Linked DNA regions of Roseateles amylovorans. The protein of the gene in region 1 interacts with the protein of each later gene in a pairwise test. Links are inferred from orthologs where the notes say so. Each region holds a gene or a part of one and is shown in the gene's direction. Other genes may lie near its edges.

What was found. The genes of interacting proteins can lie anywhere in the genome.
Region 2: the proteins of clpB (region 1) and N4261_RS14480 interact in binary tests that used the Escherichia coli proteins (3 or more experiments, as listed by UniProt). The link is inferred for Roseateles amylovorans from one-to-one orthologs.

The regions. Positions count from the first base shown.
Region 1 is NZ_CP104562.2:2,781,919-2,785,098, forward strand. What follows is about bases 39-3,148. They hold clpB (ATP-dependent chaperone ClpB), read left to right. Parts: upstream 39-351; coding sequence 352-2,946; downstream 2,947-3,148. UniProt on the Escherichia coli protein: Part of a stress-induced multi-chaperone system, it is involved in the recovery of the cell from heat-induced damage, in cooperation with DnaK, DnaJ and GrpE. Acts before DnaK, in the processing of protein aggregates.
Region 2 is NZ_CP104562.2:3,501,127-3,504,191, reverse strand. What follows is about bases 1-2,995. They hold N4261_RS14480 (sulfurtransferase TusA family protein), read left to right. Parts: upstream 1-1,381; coding sequence 1,382-1,609; downstream 1,610-2,995. Other genes in these bases: N4261_RS14470 (NAD(P)-dependent oxidoreductase), read left to right, coding at 2,732-2,995; galU (UTP--glucose-1-phosphate uridylyltransferase GalU), read right to left, coding at 1,778-2,647; N4261_RS14485 (NUDIX hydrolase), read left to right, coding at 772-1,299; cysM (cysteine synthase CysM), read left to right, coding at 1-648. Also shown: more of N4261_RS14470, read left to right, coding at 2,996-3,065. UniProt on the Escherichia coli protein: Involved in thiosulfate metabolism.

The DNA.
Region 1 (3,180 bases):
GCCACGGGCGCGGATCTTGGCTGCGGATGCTACGGCATGGCGCAGTGGGCAAGTCGTCCTCCCGTCCGCTTGTCCCGCCGAAGGGGCGCGGACGGAGACCGCACCAGCCCTCGGCGGCGACCCGTTGCGCCAGCGTGCGCCGGGTGCATGAAGCCTGGCCGGGCGCGTCGGACCGGCGGTGACGCGCCCCCTGCCAGGTCGGCGGGTCGCCCGGTGCCCTCGGGAGGGCCCCCTCGTGCGGTCTCCCACGAATGATTTCAGTGACAGGCCTGTGACTTGCTGCCGCGCACCGGAACCCTTGAAATAGGGGGACACAGTCCCACTTGAGTCGGCAACGGAGGTTTGAACACCATGCGAGTCGACAAGCTCACCACGAGATTTCAGGAAGCACTGGCCGAGGCCCAAAGCCTGGCGGTGACAAGAGACAACCCGTACATCGAGCCGGTGCATGTGCTGGGCGCGATGCTGGCGCAGGACGAAGGTCCGAAGGCGCTGCTGGAGCGGGCCGGCGTGAAAGTGCCGGCCTTGAAGGCGGCGGCGGACGGCATCCTGTCCGGCCTGCCTCAGGTGCAGGGCGAGGGCCAGCAGGTCCAGCCCGGGCGCGACCTGATCGGGCTGCTGCAGACGGCGGAGAAGGAAGCCTCCAAGCGGGGGGACCATTTCATCGCCAGCGAGATGTTCCTGCTGGCGTTGGCGGATGCCAAGACCGACCTGGGCGGCGTCGTCCGGGGCCACGGCCTGACTCGCAAGGCGCTGGAGACCGCGATCGAGGCGGTGCGCGGCGGCCAGAAGGTGGACAGCCAGGAATCCGAGGGCAACCGCGAAGCGCTGAAGAAGTACACGCTGGACCTCACCGAGCGCGCCCGTGCCGGCAAGCTGGACCCGGTGATCGGCCGTGACGAAGAGATCCGCCGCGCCATCCAGGTCCTGCAACGTCGCACCAAGAACAACCCGGTGCTGATCGGCGAGCCCGGCGTCGGCAAGACGGCCATCGTCGAAGGACTGGCGCAGCGCATCGTCAATGGCGAAGTGCCGGAATCGCTCAAGGACAAGCGTGTCCTGGTGCTGGACATGGCGGGCCTGCTGGCCGGCGCCAAGTTCCGCGGCGAGTTCGAGGAACGTCTCAAGTCGGTGCTCAAGGAAGTGGCGGCCGATGAGGGTCGGATCATCCTGTTCATTGACGAGATCCACACCATGGTCGGCGCCGGCAAGGCCGAGGGCGCCATGGACGCGGGCAACATGCTCAAGCCGGCGCTGGCGCGTGGCGAGCTGCATTGCATCGGCGCCACCACGCTGGACGAATACCGCAAGTACGTCGAGAAGGACGCCGCCTTGGAGCGCCGCTTCCAGAAGGTGCTGGTGGACGAACCCACGGTCGAAGCCACCATCGCGATCCTGCGCGGCCTGCAGGAGAAGTACGAGGTCCACCACGGCGTGGAGATCACCGACCCGGCCATCGTCGCCGCGGCCGAGCTCAGCCACCGCTACATCACCGATCGTTTCCTGCCCGACAAGGCCATCGACCTGATCGACGAGGCCGCGGCCAAGATCAAGATCGAGATCGACTCCAAGCCGGAGGCGATGGATCGGCTCGACCGCCGCATGATCCAGCTCAAGATCGAGCGCGAGGCCGTGCGCAAGGAGACCGATGAAGGCTCGCAGCGCCGATTCGGCCTGATCGAGGAAGAGCTGCTCAAGCTCCAGCGCGAATACAACGACCTGGAGGAGATATGGACCGCCGAGAAGGCGCAGGCCCAGGGCTCTGCCCATGTCAAGGAAGAGATCGACCGCATCAAGTTCCAGGTGGAAGAGCTCAAGCGCAAGGGCGACTTCAACAAGGTGGCCGAGCTGCAGTACGGCAAGTTGCCCGAGCTGGAGAAGCGTCTGAGCGAGGCCCAGGCCAAGGAGACCGTCAAGGCCAAGGACAAGACGGTGCCGCAACTGCTGCGCACCATGGTCGGCGCCGAAGAGATCGCGGAAGTGGTCTCACGCGCCACCGGCATCCCGGTCAGCAAGCTGATGCAGGGCGAGCGCGACAAGCTTCTGCAGATGGAGACCAAGCTCCATGAGCGGGTGGTGGGTCAGGACGAGGCCATCGTGGCGGTGGCGGATGCGATCCGGCGTTCGCGCGCCGGTTTGTCGGACCCGAACAAGCCGCTGGGCAGCTTCCTGTTCCTGGGCCCCACCGGTGTGGGCAAGACCGAGCTGTGCAAGGCGCTGGCGGGCTTCCTGTTCGACAGCGAAGACCACATGGTCCGCATCGACATGAGTGAATTCATGGAGAAGCATTCGGTCAGCCGGCTGATCGGCGCGCCTCCGGGCTATGTCGGCTACGACGAGGGCGGCTACCTGACCGAGGCGGTGCGGCGCAAGCCCTACAGCGTGCTGCTGCTCGACGAGGTCGAGAAGGCCCACCCGGATGTGTTCAATGTGCTGCTGCAGGTGCTGGACGACGGCCGTCTGACCGATGGCCAGGGACGCACGGTCGACTTCAAGAACTGCGTGATCGTGATGACGTCCAACCTGGGCTCCCAGCACATCATGGCCTTGCAGGGGGAGTCGGAAGAAGTGATTCGTGCGGCGGTGTGGGACGAGGTCAAGGCCCATTTCCGCCCCGAGTTCCTCAACCGCATCGACGAGACGGTGATCTTCCATGCCCTCGGCGCGGCCCACATCAAGTCGATTGCCCGAATCCAGCTGCGCCAGCTCGAACAGCGTCTGGACAAGTTGGAAATGAAGCTCGATGTGAGCGAGGACGCCTTGAGCGAACTGGCCAAGGTCGGTTTCGACCCGGTCTTCGGCGCACGTCCGCTCAAGCGGGCGATCCAGCAGCGCATCGAGAACCCGCTGTCCAAGCTGATCCTGCAGGGACGCTTCGGGCCGAAGGACGTGATCCCGGTGAGTGTGGAGGGCGGCGAGTTCAGCTTCGGACGCGTCGTTCACTGATTGCTCGTTGACCCACAACGTTGACGCTCACGACCTGCGCTGGCGCTGGCGTTGACCTTGACGTTGACGCCAGCGTGCCCGCCGGCCCGCCTGGCCCCAGCCTCCCACAGCAGCCCCGTACGGTGTGAGCATCGTGCGGGGCTGTTTCTTTCTCGACGGCGGGTCGGCCGGGGTGGCCCTCGGCGAGTCGTTCGATCTGGCCCCCGGCTTCCAGTTCCCAGCCCCCGGGCTTCC
Region 2 (3,065 bases), 720 kb from region 1 along the record:
GCCGCAATCCGCGGCTACCGCATGGTGCTGATCATGCCGGAGGACCTGTCCATCGAACGTGCCCAGACGATGAAGGCCTTCGGCGCCGAGCTGATCCTGACACCGCGATCCGGGGGCATGGAATACGCCCGCGACCTCGCCGAGCAGATGCAGCGCGACGGCAAGGGCCGGGTGCTCGACCAGTTCGCCAACAGCGACAACCCGCGCATCCATTACGAGACCACCGGACCGGAGATCTGGCAGGACACCGGTGGCCGCATCACCCATTTCGTCAGCGCCATGGGCACGACCGGCACCATCACCGGCACCTCACGCTTCCTGAAAGAACAGAACCCCGAGGTACGCATCGTCGGTGCGCAGCCGGCGGAAGGCTCACGCATCCCCGGCATCCGGAAATGGCCGCAGGCGTATCTGCCCAAGATCTACCGTCCGGAGTCCGTCGACGAACTGGTGTTGGTCAGCCAATCCGATGCCGAAGACATGGCGCGACGCCTGGCGCGGGAAGAGGGCCTGTTCGCGGGCATCTCCGCCGCGGGTGCCTGCTGGGTGGCGCTGCAGCTGGCTCGTCAGGTGTCCCATGCGACGATCGTGTTCGTGGTCTGCGACCGCGGCGATCGCTACCTGTCGACCGGCGTGTTCCCGGCTTGAGAGGATCCGGCCGATGATGACCCGGCATGAGATGACCCCGTCTGCCCGGAGGGCGGCCACTCGATCGCGAAGCGTCTTCAATCATCCTCGACCCTCACCGGGCCCTTGAGGCCGACCCCTGCGATGACCTTCCGCTACTGCCCCCAATGTGCTGCCGAATTGCAATGGATCGAGCGTCCGGAGGACGGCGGTCCCAAGACACGGTTGCGGTGTCCGGCCTGCGACTTCAGCCATTGGGACAATCCCACGCCGGTGCTGGCAGCCGTGGTCGAGTGCGTGGACCGCGAGGGCCAGGTCTTGCTGGCCCGCAATGCGGCCTGGCCGATGCGCTTCTTCGGCTTGATCACCGGCTTCATGGAGGCGGGCGAGACGCCGGAGGAGGGGATCCGGCGCGAAGTGCTGGAAGAGACATCGCTGCAGGCGCTGGGTTGCGAGTTGATCGGCGTCTACGATTTCCAGAAGAAGAATCAGGTCATCATTGCGTACCACGTGCCGGCCCGCGGTGACATTCAGTTATCGCCGGAATTGATTGAATACACGTTGACCCCGCCCGAACAACTGGAATGCTGGCCCGCCGGCACTGGCCAGGCCTTGGCGGACTGGCTGGTTCGTCGCGGCATCACGCCCCGATGGATGCCGCCACGCACTTGAACATGGATCACCGGGGCCGGGCGCAGGGCCCTGCGGCCCCACTGGATTGCCGGACTCGTCTGCCGGCCACAAGGAACTCATCATGGATATTCACAAGGAACTCGACACCCGCGGCCTGAACTGCCCCTTGCCCATCCTCAAAGCCAAGAAGGCATTGGCGGACATGGAAAGCGGCCAGTTGCTGAAGGTGGTGGCCACGGATCCTGGGTCCAACCGGGATTTCCAGGCGTTTGCGCGTCAGACCGGCAATGAGCTGGTGGAGCAATCCACGGTGGGCGACGAGTTCATCCACGTCCTGAAACGGCGCTGAATGGGGGGCGGTGATTCGGTCGGCAAGAATGACAAAGGCCACGCGAATGCGTGGCCTTTTTGCTGGAGCCCGTGCCCGAGTGCCGACCGGCGCTGGCGCCGTCCCTGAGCACGGCGCCAGCGCCCGGAGCGCCGGCTCAGTGCCGACTCAACCGCAGGTGCAGGCGGATCAGAACTCCAGACCGTGCAGGTACTCGCGGAAGCTGGCGCCCAATTCCGGGTGGGCCAGCGCCAGCTCGACGTTGGCCTGCAGGAAGCCTTCCTTGCTGCCGCAGTCGTAGCGCTTGCCTTCATAGCGATAGGCAAACACCTTCTCGCGGCGCATCAGCGCGGCGATGCCGTCGGTCAGCTGGATCTCGCCACCCACGCCGCGTGGCTGGCTGGCGATCTCGCGGAACACGCCCGGGGTCAGGATGTAGCGACCGGCCACAGCCAGACGCGAAGGCGCGTCTTCCGGTGCGGGCTTTTCCACCATGTGGGTCAGGTCCATCAGGCGGTCGCTGATCGGCGAGCCGGCCACGATGCCGTAGCGCTTGGTGTGCTCGGCGGGCACTTCCTGCACCGCGAGGATGGAGGCCTGCCATTCGGCAAACTGGTCCACCATCTGCTTGAGCACCGGGGGCTTGCCGACCATCAGGTCATCGGCGAGCAGCACGGCGAACGGTTCGTTCACCACGACGCATTGGGCGCACAGCACCGCGTGACCGAGGCCGAGGGCCTTGGGCTGGCGGATGTAGACGCACTCCATGTCGTCTGGCTTGATGGAGTGAACCATCGCCAGCAGTTCTTTCTTGCCGGCGGCTTCGAGTTCGGTTTCGAGTTCGAAAGCGGTGTCGAAATGATCCGGGATGGCGCGCTTGTTGCGGCCGTTCACGAAGATCATCTGGCGGATGCCGGCCGCATAGGCCTCTTCCACCGCATACTGAATCAGCGGCTTGTCCACCACCGGCAACATCTCCTTCGGCTGAGCCTTGGTGGCGGGCAGAAAGCGCGTCCCAAGTCCGGCGACGGGAAAGATTGCCTTGTTGATCAGGGCCATTTACGTACACTCCCACGGTTGTTGCGCTGGCATTGTTGCATGGCAGCATTGCAAGTAAATCAAACAAACATCTCAAGATCCCTCATGTCAGTGCTCGTCCTGGAACCGCTGGAGGCCGATGTCCTGGAGTGGCTGGCCGAGCGTCATCAGGTCCTGGCAATGCCCGAACTGGCGGCGGATCTCTCGGCCCTGAAAGAGCAGGTCTCGCAGGCCCAGGCAATTCTCTTGCCCGCCTCGATCGCGCTGGACGCCGAGATGATCCGGAGCGCCCCCCGTTTGAGGGCCGTCGGCCGCATCAGCGCCGGTGCGGAGAACATCGACATGGAGACCTGCCGCTTCGCCAACATCGAAGTGGTGCGTGCGCCGACCGCCACGGCCTCGGCAGAGGCGGAGTTCGTGGTGGGTGCGCTGCTGGCGC